2 regions of the Streptomyces sp. DH10 genome follow, and region 2 is predicted to be linked to the other one. Evidence: riboswitches for the same ligand, from Rfam matches in the RefSeq annotation. Region 2 holds a riboswitch; the other holds the start of a gene.
The links. Region 2 has a riboswitch for glycine ahead of gcvT (glycine cleavage system aminomethyltransferase GcvT). Riboswitches for the same ligand answer to the same signal wherever they lie in the genome.
Positions count from the first base shown of each region.

Region 1: linked by a shared signal. The riboswitch ahead of gcvP (aminomethyl-transferring glycine dehydrogenase) and the one ahead of gcvT (glycine cleavage system aminomethyltransferase GcvT) in region 2 are both predicted to bind glycine.

Region 1 covers NZ_JARVKU010000001.1:763,425-769,381, forward strand. Annotated here, with positions in the region: gene QC385_RS03400 (ABC transporter ATP-binding protein) at 1-258, shown strand, start outside; gene QC385_RS03405 (TOBE domain-containing protein) at 286-705, shown strand; gene gcvP (aminomethyl-transferring glycine dehydrogenase) at 756-3,641, opposite strand; glycine riboswitch at 3,817-3,912, opposite strand; gene QC385_RS03415 (PRC-barrel domain-containing protein) at 4,026-4,400, shown strand; gene QC385_RS03420 (DNA polymerase IV) at 4,446-5,849, opposite strand.
Region 2 covers NZ_JARVKU010000013.1:158,688-164,644, reverse strand. Annotated here, with positions in the region: gene QC385_RS26090 (enhanced serine sensitivity protein SseB) at 1-530, opposite strand, end outside; gene QC385_RS26085 (AAA family ATPase) at 597-1,265, opposite strand; glycine riboswitch at 1,447-1,546, shown strand; glycine riboswitch at 1,547-1,648, shown strand; gene gcvT (glycine cleavage system aminomethyltransferase GcvT) at 1,725-2,846, shown strand; gene gcvH (glycine cleavage system protein GcvH) at 2,951-3,328, shown strand; gene glyA (serine hydroxymethyltransferase) at 3,343-4,605, shown strand; gene QC385_RS26065 (L-serine ammonia-lyase) at 4,689-5,957, shown strand, end outside.

The DNA.
Region 1 (5,957 bases), on a different contig from region 2:
CCGGCCTTCGTGGCGTTCCCACCCGGGGCGGTGACGCTGTACCGCGACCGCCCCACGGGCTCCAGCGCCCGCAACCTCTGGCACTGCGAGGTCGCCGGACTGGAGACGCACGGCGACCAGATCCGCGCGGACCTCACCGGCGAACTCCCCCTGACCGCCGACCTCACCACGGTCGCCGCCGCCGAACTCGACCTGCACCCCGGCGCCCCGGTCTGGGCGACGGTCAAGGCGACGCAAACACATGCATACCCGGCATAGGGGACTCACCGGGCTACCGTGCCCCTCATGAGCCTGAGCATCCGCAACCAGTTCCCCGGCACCGTCACCGCCGTCACACCGGGAGAGGCCATGGCGACGGTCAGCGTCCGCCTCACCGGCGGCCAGGCCCTCACCGCGGCGATCACCCGAGAGGCGGCGGACGACCTCGGTCTCGCGCCGGGCAGCGCCGTGCGCGCCCTGGTGAAGTCGACGGAGGTCTCGCTGGCCACGGCCCCCGTCGAGGGCCTGTCCATCCGCAACCGACTCCCCGGCACGGTCACGGACATCGCCACCGGCGACGCCATGGCGTCCGTCCGGGTCACCGTCGAGGGCGGCGAGCTGACCGCCGTGATCACCAGGGACGCCGCGGACGACCTCGCCCTGTCGGCCGGAACCCCCGTCGTCGCCCTGATCAAGTCGACCGAGGTGTCCCTCGCCGCCGAATGACGGGAGGGGCCCCGCACCGCGGAGCCCCTCCCTGCGACCGATCCGGCCGGTCAGTCCTCGTACGCGTCCAGCGGCGGGCAGGAGCACACCAGGTTCCGGTCGCCGAAGGCCTGGTCGATGCGGCGCACCGGCGGCCAGTACTTGTCGGCGACCGAGACCCCGGCCGGGAAGACGGCCTCCTCACGGCTGTAGGCGTGCTCCCACTCCCCGGCGAGCGTCCCGGCGGTGTGCGGGGCGCCCCGCAGCGGGTTGTCGTCGGCGGGCCACGCGCCGGAGCCGACCTTCTCGATCTCCGCGCGGATGGCGATCATCGCCTCGCAGAACCGGTCCAGCTCGGCCAGGTCCTCCGACTCGGTCGGCTCGATCATCAGCGTCCCGGCCACCGGGAACGACATCGTCGGCGCGTGGAAGCCGTAGTCGATCAGCCGCTTGGCGACGTCGTCGACGCTCACCCCGGTCGCCTTGGTCAGCGGCCGCAGGTCGATGATGCACTCGTGCGCGACGAGCCCGCCGGGGCCGGTGTAGAGCACCGGGTAGTGCGGCTCCAGCCGCTTGGCGATGTAGTTGGCGCTGAGCACGGCGACCTGCGTGGCCCGCTTCAGCCCTTCGCCGCCCATGAGCCGGACGTACGCCCAGGAGATCGGCAGGATGCCGGCGGAACCCCACGGCGCCGCGGAGATCGGGCCGACCCCCGTCTCCGGGCCCGCCTCGGGCTGGAGCGGGTGGTTGGGCAGGTACGGCGCGAGGTGCTCGCGCACCGCCACCGGACCGACGCCGGGGCCACCGCCGCCGTGCGGGATGCAGAAGGTCTTGTGCAGGTTCAGGTGCGAGACGTCACCGCCGAAGTGTCCCGGCTTGGCGAGCCCCACGAGGGCGTTGAGGTTGGCCCCGTCGACGTAGACCTGCCCGCCCGCCTCGTGCACCTGCGCACAGATGTCGGCGACGTGCTCCTCGAACACCCCGTGCGTGGACGGGTAGGTGATCATCAGCACCGACAGCTCGTCGCGGTACTGCTCGATCTTCGCCCGCAGGTCCTCGACGTCGATCTCGCCGTCCTCGGCGGTCTTCACGACGACGACCTTCATGCCCGCCATCACCGCGCTCGCGGCGTTGGTCCCGTGCGCCGACGACGGGATCAGGCACACCGTGCGCTGCTCGTCCCCGTTGGCCCGGTGGTACCCGCGTACGGCGAGCAGACCGGCCAGCTCGCCCTGCGACCCGGCGTTCGGCTGGAGGGACACCTTGTCGTACCCGGTGACCTCGGCGAGACGGTCCTCCAGCTCGTGGATGAGCGTGAGGTAGCCCCCGGCCTGCCCGGCGGGCGCGAAGGGGTGCAGCTGACCGAACTCGGGCCAGGTGACCGGCTCCATCTCCGTGGTCGCGTTGAGCTTCATGGTGCAGGAGCCCAGCGGGATCATGCCCCGGTCGAGCGCGTAGTCGCGGTCGGCCAGCCGGCGCAGGTAGCGCAGCATGGCCGTCTCGGAGCGGTGCTGGTGGAAGACGGGGTGCGTCAGGTACTCGTCGGTCCGCAGCAGCGCGTCCGGAAGCCCGTCCTCGGTGGCCGCGTCCAGCGCCTCGATGACCCCCTCGACACCGAAGGCGGCCCATACGGCACGCAGCTGGGCCCGCGTGGTGGTCTCGTCGCAGGCGATCGAGACGTGGTCGGCGTCGACGAGACGGAGGTTGACCCCGTTCTCCCGCGCGGCGGCCACGACGTCGGCGGCCCGGCCCTCGACGCGCACGGTCAGCGTGTCGAAGTAGGAGCCGTGTACGACCTCGACCCCGCCGTTCGCGAGCCCGGCGGCGAGGACCGTGGCGTACCGGTGGGTGCGCCGCGCGATGCCCTTCAGGCCCTCCGGGCCGTGGTAGACGGCGTACATGCCCGCCATGACGGCGAGCAGCACCTGGGCGGTGCAGATGTTGCTGGTGGCCTTCTCGCGGCGGATGTGCTGCTCACGCGTCTGGAGCGCCAGCCGGTACGCCCTGTTCCCGTCCGCGTCCACGGACACGCCGACGAGCCGCCCGGGCAGGCTGCGCGCCATCTTCTCCTTGACGGCCATGTAGCCGGCGTGCGGACCGCCGAAGCCCATCGGCACACCGAAGCGCTGCGTCGTCCCGACGGCGATGTCCGCGCCGAGCTCACCGGGCGACTTCAGGAGCGTCAGCGCGAGCAGATCGGCGGCGACGGTGACGAGTGCCCCGAGCTCGTGCGCCTGGTCGATGACCGGCTTGATGTCCCGCACGGCTCCGGAGGCGCCCGGGTACTGGATCAGCACGCCGTTGATCTCGCGCTCGGCGATGTCGGCGGGGATGCCCTCGCCGAGGTCGGCGACGACGACCTCGACGCCGGCCGGTTCGGCCCGGGTCTGGATCACGGCGATGGTCTGCGGCAGCGCGTCCGCGTCGACCAGGAAGAGGCCCTTCTTGTTCTTGCCGAGCCGCCGCGACAGCGCCATGGCCTCGGCGGCCGCGGTGCCCTCGTCGAGCAGCGAGGCACCGGAGGTCGGCAGTCCGGTGAGGTCGGCGACCATGGTCTGGAAGTTGAGCAGCGCCTCGAGCCGTCCCTGCGAGATCTCCGGCTGGTACGGCGTGTAGGCCGTGTACCAGGCCGGGTTCTCCATGACGTTGCGCATGATGACCGGCGGCGTGAACGTGCCGTAGTACCCGATCCCGATCATGGAGTCGAGGACCTGGTTGCGGTCGGCGAGGGAGCGCAGCTCGGCGATCACCTCGGCCTCGCTGCGGGCGCCCGGCAGGTCCAGCGCCTCGGCGCTCCTGATCACGGCCGGGACCGCGGCGGCCGTGAGCTCGTCCAGCGAGCCGTAGCCGACCTGCGCGAGCATCTTGGCGCGGGCCTCGTGGTCGGGGCCGATGTGGCGCTGCTCGAAGGGAACTGCCTCTTCGAGCTCGGAGAGCGGAATGCGGTGGGCGGTCATTACGGAGGCCTCCTGGTCGACACGACCTTCGAGGGGCACCACGGCACGGGTACCCGAACGGCCTCCCCCTCTGTCATCTCGACCTGAGAGCTTCACCGGATCGCCCGAAGGCCTCCGGCTTTCACCGTCGGTGAGAGCGGAAGCCGTCGACACCCGCCCTGCTTTCCAGAGTGACCTCGTCCGTGCGGTACGTGAGCCTGAGAGATTCCGGGGAGGATTTGCTCCTTCGGCGCCTCCGATGGTGTCTGGAGGACTCTCCCGCACGGGGTCAGCAGCCGCTGCCAGCGTACCAGCGCGGTCAACGCACGAACCTTCGAGTGGCCGCCTCCCCGATTGTGCCGTTTTGTAGTGTTCACGGATGAGTTGCCACCACGTGGAGGGCCCGTGCGAACCGATATCGATCCGCGCAACCTGATCGGCCGCAAGGCGTTCGACCGCAACGGAACCAGGATCGGCACGATCGACGAGGTCTACCTCGACGACGCCACCGGCGAACCGGAGTGGGCGGCCATACGGACCGGCCTGTTCAGCCGGGACGCCTTCGTCCCGCTCGAGCCGAGTGAACTGATCGACGGCGCCCTCCACGTGCCCTTCGACCGCGCCCTGATCAAGGACGCCCCCGACTTCGGCGTGGGCCGCCACCTCTCCCCGGAACAGGAACTCCAGCTCTACCACCACTACGGCCTGGACGTCGCCGCACCTTCCCCGCTCGCGGACCACGACTTCGGCAAACTGGCAGGCACGGACGAGACGGCCTGAAGCCCCGCCGAGCCCTCCAGCCCGGCCGCCTGACCGCCTGGCCGTCTAAGGGGCAGCAGACCGCAGCCCCACAGCTTCGGACCCGCCCTCCGGCCCGCGGCTGCCCTCCGGTCTCGATAAAACAAGCGGCAACGGATCCGCCGGCTCCAGATCCGGATCGTCGACCCTGAAGGTCCGCACCCGCCCGGGCTCCGAGCCGGGCGTCTCGAACCGCACCGTGACCCGCCCCAGACCGCTGCCCTGCACCCATCCGTGCCCGAACGCGGCGTGCCGTACGTCGTGCCCGGCGGGCCACCGCCGCTCGGCGAGCGCCGGCTGCTCCTCGGCCGGCGCCACGGCAGGCTCCTCGACCGGCCCCTGCGCCTCCGTCCGCTCCCCCGCCGCCTGCGCGAAGAGATCCTCCTGGGTGTAGTCGGCGAGGCCGCTGACACCCACTCCGAGCAGCCGCACACCGCCGGTCGTGTCAACCGAGTCGAGCAACCGGGCCGCCGCCTCGCGGATCACCGCGGGATCGTCCGTCGGCCCGCGCAGCGTCTCGGACCGGGTGAGCGTCGAGAAGTCGTACCGCCGTACCTTCAGCACGATCGTCCGCCCGGACAGGCCCGCCCCGCGCAGCCGCCGCACGCACCGGTCGGCGAGCCGCTGCACCTCGAGACCGACCCGCACCCGGTCGTGGATGTCCACGTCGTAGGTGTCCTCGACCGACACCGACTTCGCCTCCCGCTCCGCCACGACGGGCCGGTCGTCGCGCGCGAGCGCCATGGCGTAGAGGCCGTGCCCGTGCGACTTTCCCAGCAGCCGGACCAGCTCGTCCTCGCCCGCCTCGACGATCTCCTCGATCGTGGTGATCCCGGCCCGGCGCAGATGGTCGCCCGTCGCCGGCCCGACCCCCGGCAGTGTCCGCACCGACATGGGCCCGAGCATCGCCCGCTCGGTCCCCGGCTCGATCACCACCAGCCCGTCGGGCTTGGCCTGCTCCGAGGCGATCTTCGCGAGCATCTTGGAGGCGGCGAGCCCGACCGACCCCGTGAGGCCGGTGACGGCCCGTATGTCCGCGCGCAGCCGCGCCCCGACCAGCCGCGCCGACTGCTCGTCCCAGGCCGCCTCCCCGGCCTCCAGGTCCACGAACGCCTCGTCGAGGCTCAGCGGCTCCACCAGCGGCGACAGTGCCCGCAACAGCTCCATCACCCGCTCGCTGATCGCCTTGTAGAAGGCGAAGCGCGGCACGAGATACGCGGCGTTGGGCGCGAGCCGCCGGGCCTGCCCCATCGGCATCGCCGAATGCACACCGAAGACCCTGGCCTCGTACGACGCCGTGGCCACGACGCCCCGCGGCCCCAGCCCGCCCACGACGACGGCCTTCCCGCGCAGACTCGGCTTGGACGCCTGCTCTACCGAGGCGAAGAAGGCATCCATGTCGAGATGCAGGATCGTGGGCGCGGTTCTCACATCTCCGATGCTGCCCTACGCCACTGACAACGCCCGGACCACCGCCCCGACCCCTCCGGGGAAACCGCTTTCAGTCCGGCACGGAAACGTCCCACCCGCAACGACCTC
Region 2 (5,957 bases):
GCGGAGGCGGCGGCGAGGAAGTCCACCGGGTCGTCCTGCCAGTCGGGCTCGAAGAGGCGGACGCGGCCGCCGCTCGCGGGGCCGTCCAGGGGCGTCCGGCCGGCCCGGCAGAGCTCGGCCACGGCGGGCGGCGGGAGCGGTATGCCGACCACGCCGCCCGGGTTGACGACTATCCCGGCGTGCGGGGGCAGGCCGCGGGCGAACTCCACGGCGGGCGCGATGGTGTACGACATGTGGGAGCCGACGACCTGGCGGAACTGCTCCTCGGAGCTGAACACCGGTACGTATGCCTGGCCCTCGATCTCGATGCCGGGCAGGTCCAGGGGGCCGCTCTGCGGGCCGCCGCCGCTCGGCAGGGGGACCCAGACGAAACTCCGGCCGAGCACCTCGACGATCCGCCCGCCGGCCGACGGCCCGGCGCCGAGGGAGGCCGAGAGCACCTCCTCCAGTTCGTTGCCTGGCCATCCGCCGTGCGGGTGGGTCTGCGTGTGCGCCGGGAAGTCCGCGGAGAAGTCCGCCGGGAAGTCCATCTGCCTACCGCCTGCCTGGAACCACTGCTGTGGCTCAAAGGCTAGCGTCTCGCGGGCCGCCCGCGGTCAGCCGGTGAACCCGATCCGGCGCAGGGTGTCCGCCGCGTCCCGGTCCACGAGGATCGCCGAGCCGCAGCCCGCGGGCAGTTCGCCCCGCTCCACGGCGTGCAGCAGGCGGGTGGTCGCCGCGCGGTGGCGCAGGAACGCGTACCGCGAGACACCGCGGCCGCGGTCGCGCTGGCCGGCCAGGGCCTCCTCCGGGGTGACGGCGAGCATGAGCAGATGCAGGGTGCCGCCCCGGCGGCGGGCCTCGCGGGCCAGCCAGCGGCGGACCCAGGCCTGGGTGCCGCAGTCGTGCACGACGACGCCCTCGCCGGTGCGCAGGGCGCGGCGCAGCCCGGCGTAGTGGGCCAGGCGGACGAGCGGGCGGTAGACCGCGTACGGCAGGAAGCGCGGCATGCTGCCGTCCCAGCGGTCTCGGGTGTCCTGGGAGTCGATGCGCCGGCCGGGCACGGTGCGCCGCATCAGTGTGGACTTGCCGCTGCCGGGCAGGCCCGTGACCACGACGAGGTCGCGGGGGCCGAAGAGCAGCGCGTGCGGGCTGTGGCCGGCGCGCTCGCGCAGATCGCGGACGACCGGCACCGGCAGCGGGCCGCAGGCCGCCCGTGCCGGACCGGCCGGCTGGTCGGGCAGCGCGACGCCCGATGTCGTGGCGTACGCGGTGGTCCTGTTCACCGTGATCGTCCTCCCCTGGGGCCAGGTACGGAGTCCCATCCCCGCTGAGTGTAAAGAGAAGGTAATGCCCGATGTCTCTCTTTTTAGTCCTCTTCCTGCAACAGGCCTGCTACAGGGTGTGCCCCTGCCACCCCGCGACGATGCGTGCAATGATGTGCGCGCCAACTGCATACCGGCCGTTTGAATCCGCGCGGGAGAGTTCCCAGCACCGCTGACGCTGGGGCGCCGAAGGAGCAAGTCCCTCCCTTGAATCTCTCAGGCCCCGTTACCGCGCGGGCGAGGCACATCTGAAAAGCGGGCCGCCGTCCTCGGCGGTCCCACCCAAGGTGCAAGCCATGTCCTTCATGGCGAACCTCTCAGGTTCCGATGACAGATGGGGAGGAACGACCTCGCCCTCCCCCACGCTCGAACGAGCTCGCGCGGGAGGTACCCCCATTGCCCTTGGGAGACGACCGACCGATGAGCAGTACAGGAGAACTCCGCCACACCGCGCTCGATGCCCTGCATCGTTCGCTCGGCGCGACGATGACCGACTTCGCCGGCTGGGACATGCCCCTGCGCTACGGCTCCGAGCGCGACGAGCACAACGCCGTGCGCACGAAGGCCGGGCTGTTCGACCTCTCCCACATGGGGGAGATCACCGTCACCGGTCCGCAGGCCGCCGCCCTCCTCGACTACGCCCTGGTGGGCAACATCGGCGGCGTCAAGCCCGGCCGCGCCCGCTACACCATGATCTGCCGGGCCGACGGCGGCATCCTCGACGACCTGATCGTCTACCGGCTGGGCGAGACCGAGTTCATGGTCGTCGCCAACGCCTCCAACGCCCAGGTCGTGCTGGACGCCCTGGCGGAACGTTCCGCGGGCTTCGACGCCGAGGTGCGCGACGACCGGGACGCCTACGCGCTGATCGCCGTGCAGGGTCCGGAGTCGCCGGGGATCCTGAAGTCCCTCACCGACGCCGACCTCGACGGCCTGAAGTACTACGCCGGTCTGCCGGGCACGGTCGCGGGCGTCCCGGCCCTGATCGCCCGCACCGGCTACACCGGCGAGGACGGCTTCGAGCTGTTCGTGAAGCCGGAGCACGCGGTCGAGCTGTGGCAGGCCCTGACCAAGGCGGGCGAGGGCGCCGGACTGGTCCCCTGCGGGCTGTCCTGCCGCGACACGCTGCGCCTGGAGGCGGGCATGCCGCTGTACGGGCACGAGCTGAGCACCTCCCTGACGCCTTTCGACGCCGGTCTCGGCCGCGTGGTGAAGTTCGAGAAGGAGGGCGACTTCGTGGGGCGCGAGGCCCTGGTCGAGGCCGCCGCCCGCGCCGAGCAGAACCCGCCGCGCGTGCTGGTCGGGCTCGTCGCCGAGGGCCGCCGCGTCCCGCGCGCCGGGTACGCGGTCGTGGCCGGCGGCGAGGCGGTCGGCGAGGTCACCTCCGGCGCCCCCTCCCCCACGCTCGGCAAGCCGATCGCGATGGCGTACGTCGACGCCGCGCACGCCGCGCCCGGCACGCCCGGCGTGGGCGTGGACATCCGGGGCAGTCACGAGCCGTACGAGGTCGTGGCGCTGCCGTTCTACAAGCGGCAGAAGTAGACACTGGCCGGGGACCGCGGCAGGCGTCCCCGCGGTCCGTCGTTCCAGCTCACCAGCAGTCCCCCCGTCAACAGCACTCCCGCGCGTACAGGAGAATCCAGGCCATGAGCAACCCCCAGCAGCTGCGTTACAGCAAGGAGCACGAGTGGCTGTCGGCCGCCGAGGACGGCGTCGCGACGGTCGGCATCACGGAGCACGCGGCCAACGCGCTCGGCGACGTGGTCTTCGTCCAGCTCCCCGAGGTCGGTGACTCCGTGTCCGCGGGCGAGACCTGCGGCGAGCTGGAGTCGACCAAGTCGGTGTCCGACCTCTACTCCCCCGTCTCCGGCGAGGTCACCGAGGTCAACGAGGACGTCGTGAACGACCCGTCGCTGGTGAACTCGGCCCCTTTCGAGGGCGGCTGGCTGTTCAAGGTGCGGGTCACGGACGAGCCGGGCGACCTGCTCTCCGCCGACGAGTACACCGCTTTCTCCGCCGGCTGAGGAGGCGTAGCCGTATGTCCGTCCTGAACACACCCCTGCACGAGCTCGACCCGGCCGTGGCCGCCGCGGTCGACGCGGAGCTGCACCGGCAGCAGTCCACCCTCGAGATGATCGCCTCGGAGAACTTCGCGCCGGTCGCGGTCATGGAGGCGCAGGGCTCGGTCCTCACCAACAAGTACGCCGAGGGCTACCCGGGCCGCCGCTACTACGGCGGCTGCGAGCACGTCGACGTGGTCGAGCAGATCGCGATCGACCGGGTCAAGGAGCTGTTCGGCGCCGAGCACGCCAACGTGCAGCCGCACTCGGGCGCCCAGGCCAACGCCGCCGCGATGTTCGCGCTGCTCAAGCCGGGCGACACCATCATGGGTCTGAACCTCGCGCACGGCGGGCACCTGACCCACGGCATGAAGATCAACTTCTCCGGCAAGCTCTACGACGTCGTCGCCTACCACGTCGGCGACGACGGCCGGGTCGACATGGCCGAGGTCGAGCGGCTGGCCAAGGAGTCCAAGCCGAAGCTGATCGTCGCGGGCTGGTCGGCCTACCCGCGGCAGCTGGACTTCGCCGCCTTCCGCCGGATCGCGGACGAGGTCGGCGCGTACCTGATGGTCGACATGGCCCACTTCGCCGGGCTCGTGGCGGCGGGGCTGCACCCGAACCCGGTACCGCACGCGCATGTGGTGACCACGACCACCCACAAGACGCTGGGCGGCCCGCGCGGCGGTGTGATCCTCTCCACGGCCGAACTGGCCAAGAAGATCAACTCCGCCGTCTTCCCCGGTCAGCAGGGTGGTCCGCTGGAGCATGTGATCGCGGCCAAGGCGGTCTCCTTCAAGGTCGCGGCCTCGGAGGACTTCAAGGAGCGCCAGCGCCGTACGCTGGAGGGTGCCCGCATCCTGGCCGAGCGTCTGGTGAAGGACGACGTCCGGGCCGTGGGCGTGGACGTCCTGTCCGGCGGCACGGACGTGCACCTGGTCCTGGTCGACCTGCGCCACTCGGAGCTGGACGGACAGCAGGCCGAGGACCGCCTCCACGAGGTGGGCATCACGGTCAACCGGAACGCGATCCCGAACGACCCGCGTCCGCCGATGGTGACGTCCGGTCTGCGGATCGGCACGCCGGCCCTGGCCACGCGCGGGTTCGGGGCGGAGGACTTCGCGGAGGTCGCGGACGTCATCGCCGAGGCGCTGAAGCCGTCGTACGACGTGGAGGCCCTCAAGGCCCGGGTGAAGGCCCTGGCCGACAAGCACCCGCTGTACCCGGGTCTGAACACATAACGAAGAAACCTTTCGGGCGCCGTGCGGCCACGAGCGGCGCGGCGCCCACCCCCTCTGCACCACCCCCGTAGTCAGGAGTTCCCGTGGCCATCTCGGTCTTCGACCTGTTCTCGATCGGCATCGGCCCGTCCAGCTCCCACACGGTCGGCCCCATGCGCGCGGCCCGGATGTTCGCGCGACGGCTGCGCAACGAGGAGCTGCTGGCCCCGACCGCGAAGGTCCGCGCGGAGCTCTACGGCTCGCTCGGCGCCACCGGCCACGGCCACGGCACGCCCAAGGCGGTGCTGCTCGGCCTGGAGGGCGACTCGCCGCGCACGGTGGACGTGGAGACGGCCGACGCACGGGTGGAGGCGATCAGGACCGGCGGCCGGCTCCAGCTGCTGGGCGAGCAGGAGATCGCGTTCTCCTACGACGACGACATGGTCCTGCACCGCCGCAAGGCGCTGCCGTACCACGCGAACGGCATGACCCTGTGGGCGTACGACGCCTCGGGCGCGGAGCTGATGTCGAGGACGTACTACTCGGTCGGCGGCGGCTTCGTCGTCGACGAGGAGGCGGTCGGCGCGGACCGCATCAAGCTCGACGACACCGTGCTGAAGTACCCCTTCCGCACGGGCGACGAGCTGCTGCGCATCGCCGGGGAGACGGGCCTGTCGATCTCCGCGCTGATGCTGGAGAACGAGCGGGCCTGGCGCACCGAGGAGGAGATCCGCGCCGGCCTGCTGGAGATCTGGCGGGTGATGGAGGCGTGCGTGGCGCGCGGCATGTCCCGCGAGGGCATCCTGCCGGGCGGTCTGAAGGTGCGCCGCCGGGCCGCGAACACCGCCCGCAAGCTGCGCTCCGAGGGCGACCCGAAGGCCCTCGCCATGGAGTGGATCACGCTCTACGCGATGGCGGTCAACGAGGAGAACGCGGCCGGTGGCCGGGTCGTCACCGCACCGACGAACGGCGCGGCCGGCATCATCCCGGCGGTCCTGCACTACTACATGAACTTCGTGCCCGGCGCCGACGAGGAGGGCGTGGTCCGCTTCCTGCTCGCCGCGGGCGCGATCGGCATGCTGTTCAAGGAGAACGCGTCCATCTCCGGCGCCGAGGTCGGCTGCCAGGGCGAGGTCGGCTCGGCCTGCTCGATGGCGGCGGGCGCCCTGGCCGAAGTGCTGGGCGGCTCCCCGGAGCAGGTCGAGAACGCCGCCGAGATCGGCATGGAGCACAACCTCGGCCTGACCTGCGATCCCGTGGGCGGCCTGGTGCAGATCCCGTGCATCGAGCGCAACGGCATGGCCGCGGTGAAGGCCGTCACGGCCGCGCGCATGGCGATGCGCGGCGACGGCTCCCACAAGGTGTCCCTGGAC